2 regions of the Streptomyces sp. NPDC043996 genome follow, and region 2 is predicted to be linked to the other one. Evidence: riboswitches for the same ligand, from Rfam matches in the RefSeq annotation. Region 2 holds a riboswitch; the other holds the start of a gene.
The links. Region 2 has a riboswitch for glycine ahead of gcvT (glycine cleavage system aminomethyltransferase GcvT). Riboswitches for the same ligand answer to the same signal wherever they lie in the genome.

Region 1 (6,504 bases), on a different contig from region 2:
TCTCCAAGATCAGGTTCTTGGAGTCGGAAGGCCTCATCGAACCGCAGCGCACGCCGTCCGGGTACCGCAAGTTCAGCCCGGAGGACGTCGAGCGTCTGGCGCAGGTCCTGCGGATGCAGCGGGACCACTATCTGCCGCTGAAGGTCATCCGTGAGCACCTGGACGCCGTGGAGCGCGGGGAGCAGGTCACGCTGCCCGGGCAGCAGACGGACGGCGGTGACGGCGAGGGCGCCGCGGAGGACGAGGAGCGCACGGCCCCCCGCGTGGGGCGTGCGGCGCTGCTGGCCGCCGTCGAGGCCGACGAGGCGCAGTTGGCGGAGTGGGAGACGTACGGGCTGATCGCCCAGCTGCCGGACGGCAGCTATGACGCCGACGCGGTGACCGTCGCCGCGCTCGTCGTCGAGCTCGGGCGGTTCGGCATCGAGCCGCGGCATCTGCGGGCCATGAAGGCCGCGGCGGAGCGGGACGCGGCCCTGGTGGACCAGGTCGTCGCGCCGCTGCGCAGGCATCGCAATCCGCAGACCAGGGCGCACGCGGAAGCGCGTGCCAAGGAGCTCGCGGGGCTCGCGGGCAGGCTGCACACGGCGTTGGTGCACGGTGCCCTGGGCGTGCGGGCGCGCTGACTCGATGGGTGCCCGACTACCCAAACCTGCCGGGCACGTCCTAGGGTTGCTGTGTGAACGAGCTCGACGTCGTAGGTGTCCGGGTCGAAATGCCCTCCAACCAGCCGATCGTGCTCCTGCGTGAAGTGGGAGGCGACCGGTACCTCCCCATCTGGATCGGACCAGGGGAGGCGACCGCCATCGCCTTCGCACAGCAGGGCATGGCCCCCGCACGGCCGCTGACCCACGACCTGTTCAAGGACGTGCTGGAGGCCGTTGGCCAGGAGCTCACCGAAGTGCGCATCACCGACCTGCGGGAAGGCGTGTTCTACGCCGAGCTGGTCTTCGCCAGCGGGGTCGAGGTGAGCGCCCGCCCGTCGGACGCCATAGCGCTCGCGCTGCGTACGGGGACGCCGATCTTCGGCAGTGATGGGGTGCTCGACGACGCGGGCATCGCCATCCCGGACGAGCAGGAGGACGAGGTGGAGAAGTTCCGCGAGTTCCTCGACCAGATCTCGCCCGAGGACTTCGGGACCAGCAGCCAGTGAGCCCTGGGGCGGGCTTTCTGACAGCCGATCGGCGGCTGTGGAGAGGCCTGCCGGGGAGCATTCGGCTAGCCTTTCCCCGCAGTGTGGGACGGGAAACCACTCGCAGGGTGATTATCACTCGGCGTGCCGAGTGTGGCGATCGTTGACGAGCCCCTGGCGACTGCCTACCGTCGAGAAGGCAGGTCAAGGACGGAGGTCGGCGTGAGAAGCAGCGGCGACGGTACAGCGGTGGGCGGTCCGTATCCGCTGCACGGCGGCTCGGTCGAGCCCTCTGCGAGGCGCCCGGTGGCGGTCCACGGTAGCGGCAGCCCGTCCGGACCGGAAGGCCAGACGCAGCAGCCCGAGAAGGACACCATCGGCTACCGCGGCCCCACGGCGTGCGCGGCGGCGGGCATCACGTATCGGCAGCTCGACTACTGGGCGCGCACGGGGCTCGTCGAGCCCAGCGTGCGTGCCGCGGGGGGCTCGGGAACCCAGCGGCTCTACAGCTTCCGGGACGTCGTCGTCCTGAAGATCGTGAAGCGGTTCCTCGACACGGGTGTGTCGTTGCAGAACATCCGCACCACGGTCCAGCACCTCCGGGACAGCGGCTTCAGGGACCTGGAGCGCACGACGCTGATGAGCGACGGCGCGACGGTGTACGAGTGCACGTCGCCCAGCGAGGTGCACGATCTCCTCCAGGGCGGCCAGGGCGTCTTCGGGATCGCCGTGGGCGTCGTGTGGCGCGATGTCGAGGCCGCGTTGTCGCAACTGCACGGGGAGCGCGTCGACACCGGGGAGACCCTGGTCGGGAACCACCCCGCGGACGAGCTGGCGCGGCGCCGCAACCGGGCGGTGTGAGGCTCGGGGCCTTCCCGTGGATGCGCGGAAGGGCCCTGGAGGGCCTTGAGCGGCTCTCGGGGAGGCGTCTGGATGCTGCGGGCGCCGAGGCGCGCTACGGGCTCGTACGGGCCTTGAGGGGGCGTTCATGGCCGTGTGCGCGCCGTGAGTGTGTGCCGCGCGCCGGGTGACCGTGTCCCGAGCCCGTTCCCCTCTCCCCCCTCTCCCCGGCCGGAGCGGAGCCGCACGGGAGGGTCCGTCGTGCCTGGTCCTGGGCGTTGTCAGTGGCGTAGGGCAGCATCGGAGGCGTGAGAACCGCGCCGACGATCCTGCATCTCGACATGGATGCCTTCTACGCGTCCGCCGAGCAGGCCGCGAAGCCGAGCCTGCGCGGCAAGGCCGTCGTGGTCGGCGGTCTCGGGCCGCGCGGTGTCGTCGCCACGGCGTCCTATGAGGCGCGCCGGTTCGGGGTGCACTCGGCGATGCCGATGGGGCAGGCCCGGCGGCTGGCCCCGAACGCCGCGTATCTGGTGCCGCGCTTCGGCCTTTACCGGGACATCAGCGATCAGGTCATGGGGCTGCTGCGGGAGCTGTCGCCGCTGGTGGAGCCGCTCAGCCTCGACGAGGCCTTCGTGGACCTGGAGGCGGGCGGCCTCGCGGACGACGAGGCGTCGGCGCGGGCCGTGGGGGAGCGGCTGCGCGCGGACATCCTGCGGGTGACGGGACTGACCGGGTCCGTGGGGCTCGCGGTGTCCAAGATGCTGGCGAAGATCGCTTCGGAGCAGGCCAAGCCGGACGGGCTCGTGCTCATAGAGCCGGGCACGGAGCGGGCGCTGCTCGGGCCGATGCCCGTGCGGGTGCTGCCCGGCGTCGGGCCCGCCACGGGGGACCATCTGCGGCGGGCCGGGATGACCACGGTCGAGGAGCTCGCCGGGGCGGGCGAGGACGAACTCGTACGGCTGCTCGGCAAGGCCCACGGCGGGGCGCTGTACGCGATGGCGCTGGCCCGGGACGAACGGCCCGTGGTGGCCGAGCGTGACACCAAGTCGGTCAGCGTCGAGGACACGTACGACGTGGACATCCACGACCGGGTGCGGGTGCGGATGGAAGTGGCGCGGCTCGCCGACCGGTGCGTGGGGCGGCTGCGGGCGGCCGGGCACTCCGGCCGGACCATCGTCCTGAAGGTACGGCGGTTCGATTTCTCCACGCTGACGCGCTCCGAGACCCTGCGCGGGCCCACGGACGACCCCGCGGTGGTCCGGGAGGCCGCGGCGCGGCTGCTGGAGTCGGTGGACACCACGGGGGGCGTGCGGCTCCTGGGGGTGGGGGTGAGCGGTCTCGCGGACTTCACGCAGGAGGACCTCTTCGCGCAGGCCCAGGCGGTGGTGGGGGCGGACCTCGCGGCGGCCTTCGCGGAGGGGGAGGCGGGGGACGCCGGGGCGGCGCCGGTGGGCGAGGCGGAGGAGGCCCCGGGCGCCGAGGATCCCGTGGCGCTCTCCGAGCGGCGGTGGCCCGCGGGGCATGACGTGCGGCACGCGGTGTACGGGGCGGGGTGGGTGCAGGGCAGCGGTCTGGGCCGGGTGACCGTGAGGTTCGAGACGCCCGGGTCGGAGCCGGGGCGGGTGCGGACGTTCCGGACGGACGATCTGGAGCTGGAGCCTTCGGATCCGCTGCCGTTGGTGGCGGTGGATGAGGGGGCGGAGGGGGCGGAGGGGGCCGTGGAGAGAGAGTCCGCGGTGGGGGAGGTCGAGGCTGGTGGGGCGGTGACGGGTGGGGTCTGAGCGCTCTGCCGGAGGCCAGGTCGGTTCCGGAGGCTTGGTCGGCCCGGTCGGCCCGGTCGGCCCGGTCGGCCCGGTCGGCCCGGTTGGCCCGGTTGGCCCGGTCGGTTCCGGTGGGCCTCAGCGCTCGGGGCCGTCGGTCGTGGTGTCCCGGGCGGGGTCCGAGGCGGGGTCCGGGGTCTCCACCGTGCCGAAGTCGTGGTCCGGCAGGGGCGGAGCGGGCGCCACGTCCAGGCCGTAGTGGCGGTAGAGCTGGAGCTCCTGCTCGGGGGAGAGGTGGCGGCCCACGCCGAAGTCAGGGGCGTCCTTGATCAGGGCGCGCTCGAAGGGGACGCGGAGCGTGCCGTCCTTGACCAGCTCGCTGGGCTCCAGCGGGACGAAGGCGTCACGGCTGAAAAGGCCGGTGCGTATGGCCGCCCACTCCGGGGCGCCGGTGGCGTCGTCGAGGTAGATCTCGTCGACCGTGCCGATCTTGTTGCCGTCGCGGTCGAACGCCTTGCGGCCGATCAGATCACGCGGATCGATGTCGGTCTGCACATGGCCTCCCGGTGGATCGCACCTCATCCTGGCTCAACCGTTTTCGGTCGTCATGACTACAAATTCGGTCATCATGACTACGAAAGAGCACATCGGGACAGGCGGCCACTCGAGGGATCGGCCGTGGGCCGCGCTGGTAGGCTGGCAAGCGGCTGTTGACCCCGTGCGGGAGAGCTCTTCGGTGGCAGCACCGGAGGCGCCGAAGGAGCAACTCCTCCCCGGAATCTCTCAGGCCCCTGTACCGCATGGATGAGGCCACTCTGGAAAGTAGGGCGGGCGTCGGGCGGGCACGTTCCGAAACCCTTCCTCACCGACGGTGCAAGCAGCATGCCTCCGGGCCTGCTGTGAAGCTCTCAGGTTGCGATGACAGAGGGGGAGGCCGTCCGGGTACCCGCGCCGTGGTGCCCCTCGCAGGTCGCGTCAGACCAGGAGGCCTCCGCAATGACCGCCACCTCTCGCACTCCGCTCTCGCAGCTCGAGCAGGGAATCCCCTTCGAGCAGCGCCACATCGGACCCGATGCCGAAGCCCGCGCCAAGATGCTCGCCCAGGTCGGCTACGGCTCGCTGGACGAGCTCACGGCCGCCGCCGTACCCGATGTGATCAAGAACGCCGAGGCGCTCGAGCTGCCGGGCGCGCGCACCGAGGCCGAGGTCCTGGCCGAACTGCGCTCCCTCGCGGACCGCAACCAGGTCCTGGACTCGATGATCGGCCTCGGCTACTACGGGACGTTCACGCCGCCGGTGATCCTGCGCAACGTGATGGAGAACCCGTCCTGGTACACGGCGTACACGCCGTACCAGCCGGAGATCTCCCAGGGCCGTCTGGAGGCGCTGCTCAACTTCCAGACCGTCGTCGCCGACCTGACCGGACTGCCCACCTCCGGTGCCTCCCTCCTCGACGAGGGCACCGCGGCCGCCGAGGCCATGGCGCTCTCGCGGCGCATGGGCAAGGCCAAGAACGGCCTCTTCCTGGTCGACGCCGACGCCCTGCCGCAGACCATCGCCGTGATCCAGACCCGCGCCGAGCCGACCGGCGTCGAGGTCGTCGTCGCCGACCTGTCCGGCGGCATCCCCGCCGACCTGGCCGAGCGCGAGATCAACGGCGTGCTGGTCCAGTACCCGGGCGCCTCCGGTGCCGTACGCGACATCAAGCCCCTCATCGACCAGGCGCACGAGCTTGGCGCGGTCGTCACCGTCGCCGCCGACCTGCTCGCGCTCACGCTGCTCACCTCGCCCGGTGAGCTCGGCGCCGACATCGCCGTCGGCACCACCCAGCGCTTCGGCGTCCCGATGGGCTTCGGCGGCCCGCACGCCGGATACATGGCGGTGCGCGAGAAGTTCGCCCGCAGCCTCCCCGGCCGCCTGGTCGGCGTCTCCGTCGATGCCGACGGCAACAAGGCCTACCGACTCGCCCTGCAGACCCGCGAGCAGCACATCCGCCGGGAGAAGGCCACCAGCAACATCTGTACCGCGCAGGTGCTGCTCGCCGTCATGGCCGGGATGTACGCCGTCTACCACGGCCCCGAGGGCCTGAAGACGATCGCCCGGCGCACCCACCGCTACGCCACGCTGCTCGCCGAGGGCCTCAAGGCCGGTGGCGTCGAGGTCGTGCACGGCACGTACTTCGACACGCTGACCGCGCGCGTGCCCGGCAAGGCCGCGGACCTCGTCGCCGCCGCGCGCGAGGGCGGGGTCAACATCCACCTCGTCGACGCCGACCACGTGTCGTTCGCCTGCGACGAGACCACCACGCGCGCCCAGCTCACCGCGGTCTGGGCGGCGTTCGGCGTGGAGGCCGACGTGGCGGCCCTTGACGCGAACACCGCGGACGTCCTCCCGGCCGGGCTGCTCCGCTCCGACGCGTACCTGACCCACCCGGTCTTCCACCAGCACCGCTCCGAGACCGCGATGCTGCGCTACCTGCGCCGGCTCGCCGACCGCGACTACGCGCTCGACCGCGGCATGATCCCGCTGGGCTCCTGCACGATGAAGCTCAACGCGACCACGGAGATGGAGCCCGTCACCTGGCCGGAGTTCGGGCAGCTGCACCCGTTCGCCCCCGCCGAGCAGGCGGCCGGTTATCTGACCCTCATCCGTGAGCTGGAGGAACGTCTCTCCGAGGTCACCGGCTACGACAAGGTCTCGCTCCAGCCGAACGCCGGCTCCCAGGGCGAGCTCGCCGGTCTGCTCGCGGTGCGCGGCTACCACCGCGCGAACGGC
Region 2 (6,504 bases):
GACCTTGTCGCGCTTCAGCCGGTTCCAGGCGATCTGCTTGAGGGACCGACCCTCGACCTTCTTCACCCCTGCACCAGCTGCGGGGGCGACGTCCTCAGGAGGTTTCGCTTCCGCAGGTGTGTCATGCATTGGCGCCGTCATCGTGGCAGGGACCCCTCTCAACCGGCGGTGACCGGCCCGCACTTGCCGCTGTAGCGACGTGATCAGTCCGTCGTACACAGGGGCGAAGGCCCCTTGGAGCGGGAGTCTTCAACGGGGTTGTGATCTGTTACCAGCCTTGTCGGGGAATGGATGCGCAACCGTGATGCTGATCGAGGTGTTCCGTTATCCGGACGTGACGGAACGCCGGGCGAACGCGGGGCAGTTGGGGGCCAAGGCGCCACAGGCGCCCATACGGGCACTCCCGCACCAGAGGGGGACATCACGCACATCGGCGCTGATCAGCAGGGTGACGCCGGTTGGCATCCGGCCATTGTCCGGATCACTGCGCCGGGATTGGTGGCGGTTTCGACCGATGCGCTCAGTACGAGGCGGGATATCCGTACCCGCCGGCGGCGGGCGCCGCGGACGCCTGGGCGCCGCGGTCGTAGAACGGGCGGGCGTTCGCGCGCAGCCACAGCGCGACCGGGTCGTGCGGATCGCCCATCGCGACGGTCGACACGGGCAGCCCCTCGGGCACCGCGCCGATCGACTGCCGCATCATCGCGCGCACCGAGTCGACGGACGCGGGCGAGGTGTCGTACACATCCAGACCGATGGCCAGGTACGGGGCTCCGTACGCGGGCTGCACCCAGGCGCGGCGCAGCGCGCGGACCGCCGGGGTGCGGTGCGCGTTCTGGGTCAACAACGCGTAGAACTGCGGGAGTTCAATGGCCGGGTCGGTCAGCCGCAGCGGGCCCGCGGGCTGCGTGTCGAGGCCGCTGGCGATGCGGCGCAGGTCCAGCCAGGGCACGCCGACGCCGCCGCCGGGAGCGTGCGGGTTGAGCCAGAGGCCGTAGTGGTCGGGGAAGAGGGCGCGGGCGACGTCGAGGCCGCCGACGACCTCGTAGCCGCGGTTCCAGCCGCTGGCGGAGAGCTCCTGGGCGGAGGTCACGCACGGGGCGTAGCCGTACCCCTCCACCTCCATGTTTCCGTACTGGGCGTCCGGGGATCCGGCCTGGCCGTGCCAGAGCAGCATCCAGACCTTGTCGTCGGCGAGGGCGTGCAGGAGTGCCTCGTACGCGTCATAGCGCCCCGGCGTCACCTGGCGCAGCATGTGCTCGACCTTTCCGGCCGCAGCCGTGCCCGACGCGCTCACCCGTAACCGCCCCTTCGCGACATGCCTGCACGGCCGTGTGCCGACCGTGTGATGCCCCCAGCTTAAGCGCGGGGTGCGCCCTCGCGGGGCGCCCCAGGCCCGCCCCTTCCCGAACCGGGGGCTGCTGCCCCCGTTCCCCCGCTCAACAGCAATTGGCGCTCCGCGCCTCGTCCTCAAACGCCGGACGGGCTGAAACTCCTCGCCGCAACCGGCAGGTATTGAGCCCGTCCGGCGATTGAGGACGAGCGCGAAGCGCGAAGATTCAGCCCGTCCGGCGTTTGAGGACGAGGCCGCAGGCCGATCGGGGGCGCACCCGGCAGGGGGGTCAGTGGGGGCTGTAGAACGGGCGGAGCCGTTGGCGCATCCAGTCGGCCACCGGGTCCTGGGCCACGTCCAGGAGGACCAGGTTCACGGGCCAGGGGACGGGGGTGTCGGCCAGGGCCTGGCCCAGGGCGCGCATGGGCAGGTCTCGGGCGTCGCCCTCCCAGGAGGAGAGTTCGACGCCGACGAACAGGGTCGGCGCCTCGTCCTCGACCACGGCGAGGCAGCGCCGGGCGCTGAGGACCACGCCCACCGCCGCGAACTCCCGCGAGGCCGCGGAGAGGAAGTCCACCGGGTCGTCCTGCCAGTCCGGTTCATAGAGCCGCACCCGGCCCCCGCTCACAGGCCCGTCCAGCTCCGTGCGCCCCACCTGGCACAGCGCGGCCACCGCGGCGGGCGGCAGCGGCGCGCCGACCGTGCCCTCCGGGTTCAGGGCGATCCCGAGCTCCGGCTGGAGCCCGCGGGCGAACTCCACCGCGGGCGCCACCGTGCAGCTCATCGTCCCCCCGGTGACCTGCTGGAACTGCTGCTCGGAGGTGAAGACGGGCACATAGGCCTGGCCGTCGAGCTCCAGCGTCGGCAGGTCGAGCGTGCCGCTGTCGGGCCCGCCCCCGTTCGGCAGCGGGATCCAGATGTGGGCGCGGCCGAGCGCCTCGACGATCCGGGCCCCGACCGCGTCCGACGGCGGGGCGCCGAGCGAGGCGGCGAGCACCTCTTCGAGTTCGTTGGCGGGCCAGCCGCCGTAAGGGTGGGCGTGTGCCTGCGCCGGAACGTCCCCCGGAAAGTCCATCTGTGTCGACCCCATGCTCTGCGTGCTGTCCTGCGGCCCGACCCTAACGCCGCCGGGCTCAGACCCCGCCCCGGCCCCCGAACCCGATCTCCCGCAGCGCCCCCGCAGCCTCCCGGTCGAGCAGGACCGCGGAGCCGCAGCCGCGCGGCAGGTCCCCGCGCTCGGCGGCGCGCACCAGGCGGCCCACCGTCCTGCGGTGCCGCGCGAAGGCGTACCGGGACACGCCGCGGCCGCGCTCGCGCTGGCCCGCGAGCGCCATGGGGGCCGGTACGTCGAGGAGCAGCAGGTGCAGGGTGGCGCCACGGCGGGCCGCGGCGCGGGCCAGCCAGCGGCGCACCCACGGCTGGGTGCCGCAGTCGTGCACGACGACGCCGGTGCCCGCGCGCAGGGCCCGGCGCAGGCCCGCGTAGTGGGCGAGGCGGACCAGGGGGCGGTAGAGCGCGTACGGCAGGCGCCGGGGCATGCGGGCGGCCCAGCGGTCGCGGGTGTCCTGGGAGTCCACGCGCGGCCCCGCCACCGCGCTCGCGATCAACGTGGACTTGCCGCTGCCGGGAAGACCGGAGACGACGACCACGTCGGCGGCGGCGAACACCAGGCGGCGCGGGCCGCACCCGGAGCGCTCCCTGAGGTCGCGGACGACGGGCCGCGGGTAGTACCCGAGGCTGGCGCGGGCCGTGGTGCCCGGCTGCGCGGGCAGCGCGACGCCCTCTCCCGGCTGCCCCGGCAGCGCACCGCCCTCGCCGGGCAGCGCGACACCCGTGGTCGTCACGCAAGCACTGCTCCTGCGCACCGTGATCGGCCTCCCCATGCTGGTCACGTCACTCATCCCCAGTACTTCTCCGTCGAGTGTAAAGAGGAGGTAATACCCTGCGCGGGCGTTACCAGGTTGCTGCTGTTGCGAAGCGGGGGCGCGTGCAATGATGTGCGCGCCAACTCCATACCGGCCGCTTGAATCCGCGCGGGAGAGTCCCTGGTGACGCTGCGGCGTCGCGGGGCGCCGAAGGAGCAAGTCCCTCCCTTGAATCTCTCAGGCCCCGTACCGCGCGGGCGAGGCACATCTGAAAAGCGGGCCCTGCCTCCGGTCGACGAGGCGGCTCCACCCAAGGTGCAAGTCATGCCCCGTTATACGCGTGGGGCGTGGTGAACCTCTCAGGTTTATGACAGATGGGGAGGAACGACCTCGCCCGTCATGCCTTGGAGCCAGTACTGATGAGTCAGACCGCGAACGCCCCACGTCAGACCGCCCTCGACGCCCTGCACCGCTCGCTGGGCGCCACCATGACCGACTTCGCGGGCTGGGACATGCCCCTGCGGTACGGCAGCGAGCGCGACGAGCACAACGCCGTGCGCACCAAGGCCGGTCTCTTCGACCTCTCCCACATGGGCGAGATCACCGTCACCGGCGATGAGGCCGGTGACCTGCTGAACTTCGCGCTCGTCGGCAACATCGGCTCGGTGGCCGTGGGCCGCGCCCGGTACACCATGATCTGTCAGGCGGACGGCGGCATCCTGGACGACCTGATCGTCTACCGCCTGGCCGACACCGAGTACATGGTCGTGGCCAACGCCTCCAACGCCCAGACCGTCCTCGACGCCCTCACCGAGCGGTCCTCCGGCTTCGCCGCCACGGTCCGCGACGACCGCGACGCCTACGCCCTGATCGCCGTCCAGGGCCCCGAGTCCCCCGGAATCCTGAAGTCAGTCACGGACGCCGACCTGGAAGGACTGAAGTACTACGCGGGCCTGCCCGGCACCGTCGCGAAGGTCCCCGCCCTGATCGCCCGCACCGGCTACACCGGCGAGGACGGCTTCGAGCTGTTCGTGGCGCCCGAGCACGCCGAGCGGCTGTGGCGGGCGCTGACCGAGGCCGGCGCCCCGGTCGGGCTCACCCCGTGCGGCCTGTCCTGCCGCGACACGCTGCGCCTGGAGGCGGGCATGCCGCTGTACGGCAACGAGCTGTCGACCTCGCTCACGCCGTTCGACGCGGGCCTGGGCCGGGTGGTGAAGTTCGACAAGACCTCGCACGGGAAGGACTTCGTGGGCCACGACGCCCTGGCCAGCGCGGCCGAGCGGGCCGAGACCGCGCCCCCGCGCAAGCTCGTCGGCCTGGTCGCCGAGGGCCGCCGGGTGCCGCGCGCGGGCATGGCCGTGGTGGCGGACGGCGAGGTCATCGGCGAGGTCACCTCCGGCGCCCCGTCGCCGACCCTGGGCAAGCCGATCGCCATGGCCTATGTGGACCCCTCGCACGCGGCTCCCGGCACCGCCGGGGTCGGCGTGGACATCCGCGGCACCCACGAGCCGTACGAGGTCGTGGCGCTGCCGTTCTACAAGCGCCAGAAGTGACCCGGCGGTGACACGGCGGTGACACGGCGTACGGAGCGCGCACCGCGCTCGTACGCCCCTCGCACCCGCTTCACCACAAACAGTCGCGTTCCGTCTCATTACGTCGCACTGCGTCTCATTCCGTAAGACTGCTCGTCCCCACGTGCATCAGCACTCGCCCGCGTACAGGAGAATTCACGCCATGAGCAACCCCCAGCAGCTGCGTTACAGCAAGGAGCACGAGTGGCTGTCGGCCGCCGAGGACGGCGTGGCGACGGTCGGCATCACCGAGCACGCGGCCAACGCGCTCGGTGACGTCGTCTTCGCCCAGCTCCCCGAGGTCGGCGACACGGTGACCGCGGGCGAGTCCTGTGGCGAACTGGAGTCGACCAAGTCGGTCAGCGACCTCTACGCCCCGGTGAACGGCGAGGTCGTCGCCGCCAACCAGGACGTCGTGAACGACCCGTCGCTGGTCAACTCCGCCCCGTTCGAGGGCGGTTGGCTGTTCAAGGTGCGCATCACGGACGAGCCGGACGAGCTGCTCTCCGCCGATGAGTACACCGCCTTCACCGCCGGCTGACCCATACCGATAGGGATCGTGTGATGTCGCTTCTCAACACCCCCCTCCACGAGCTCGACCCCGACGTCGCCGCCGCCGTCGACGCCGAGCTGGACCGCCAGCAGTCCACCCTCGAGATGATCGCCTCGGAGAACTTCGCTCCGGTGGCCGTCATGGAGGCCCAGGGCACCGTCCTCACCAACAAGTACGCCGAGGGCTACCCGGGCCGCCGCTACTACGGCGGCTGCGAGCACGTGGACGTGACCGAGCAGATCGCGATCGACCGGGTCAAGGACCTGTTCGGCGCCGAGTACGCCAACGTCCAGCCGCACTCCGGCGCCTCCGCCAACCAGGCCGCCCTCTTCGCGATCGCCCAGCCCGGCGACACGATCCTCGGCCTGGACCTGGCGCACGGCGGCCACCTCACCCACGGCATGCGCCTGAACTTCTCCGGCAAGCAGTTCAACGTGGTCGCGTACCACGTGGACGAGGCCGGGCTCGTCGACATGGCCGAGGTCGAGCGCCTGGCCAAGGAGAACAGCCCCAAGGTGATCATCGCGGGCTGGTCCGCCTACCCGCGCCAGCTGGACTTCGCCGAGTTCCGCCGGATCGCCGACGAGGTCGGCGCGAAGCTGTGGGTCGACATGGCGCACTTCGCCGGTCTCGTCGCCGCGGGCCTGCACCCGAACCCGGTGCCGTTCGCGGACGTGGTCACCTCCACCACGCACAAGACGCTCGGCGGCCCGCGCGGCGGCATCATCCTGGCCCGGAACAAGGACTTCGCGAAGAAGCTGAACTCCGCGGTCTTCCCCGGCTTCCAGGGCGGCCCCCTGGAGCACGTGATCGCGGCCAAGGCGGTCTCCTTCAAGGTGGCGGCCTCGGACGAGTTCAAGGAGCGCCAGGAGCGCACCCTGGAGGGCGCCCGGATCCTCGCCGAGCGCCTGGTCCAGGACGACGTCAAGGAGCACGGCGTCGCCGTCCTGTCCGGCGGTACGGACGTGCACCTGGTCCTGGTGGACCTGCGCCACTCCGAGCTCGACGGCCAGCAGGCCGAGGACCGCCTCCACGAGGTCGGCATCACGGTCAACCGCAACGCGATCCCGAACGACCCGCGCCCGCCGATGGTCACCTCGGGCCTGCGCATCGGCACGCCCGCCCTCGCCACCCGCGGCTTCGCGGCCGAGGACTTCCGCGAGGTGTCGGACATCATCGCCG

Region 1: it holds a riboswitch for glycine, as region 2 does, so the genes downstream of both, gcvP (aminomethyl-transferring glycine dehydrogenase) here and gcvT (glycine cleavage system aminomethyltransferase GcvT) in region 2, are expected to answer to the same signal.

What each region holds. Positions count from the first base shown of each region.
Region 1 is NZ_JBWKEY010000018.1:6,827-13,330, forward strand. Features, by position in the region: gene ftsR (transcriptional regulator FtsR) at 1-623, shown strand, start outside; gene AC07A4_RS36175 (bifunctional nuclease family protein) at 677-1,150, shown strand; gene AC07A4_RS36180 (MerR family transcriptional regulator) at 1,352-1,990, shown strand; gene AC07A4_RS36185 (DNA polymerase IV) at 2,278-3,750, shown strand; gene AC07A4_RS36190 (PRC-barrel domain-containing protein) at 3,868-4,284, opposite strand; glycine riboswitch at 4,441-4,538, shown strand; gene gcvP (aminomethyl-transferring glycine dehydrogenase) at 4,726-6,504, shown strand, end outside.
Region 2 is NZ_JBWKEY010000012.1:307,673-314,176, forward strand. Features, by position in the region: gene AC07A4_RS29635 (ABC transporter permease) at 1-141, opposite strand, end outside; gene AC07A4_RS29640 (enhanced serine sensitivity protein SseB C-terminal domain-containing protein) at 521-1,297, opposite strand; gene AC07A4_RS29645 (enhanced serine sensitivity protein SseB) at 1,623-2,408, opposite strand; gene AC07A4_RS29650 (AAA family ATPase) at 2,467-3,216, opposite strand; glycine riboswitch at 3,358-3,460, shown strand; glycine riboswitch at 3,461-3,582, shown strand; gene gcvT (glycine cleavage system aminomethyltransferase GcvT) at 3,618-4,751, shown strand; gene gcvH (glycine cleavage system protein GcvH) at 4,933-5,310, shown strand; gene glyA (serine hydroxymethyltransferase) at 5,334-6,504, shown strand, end outside.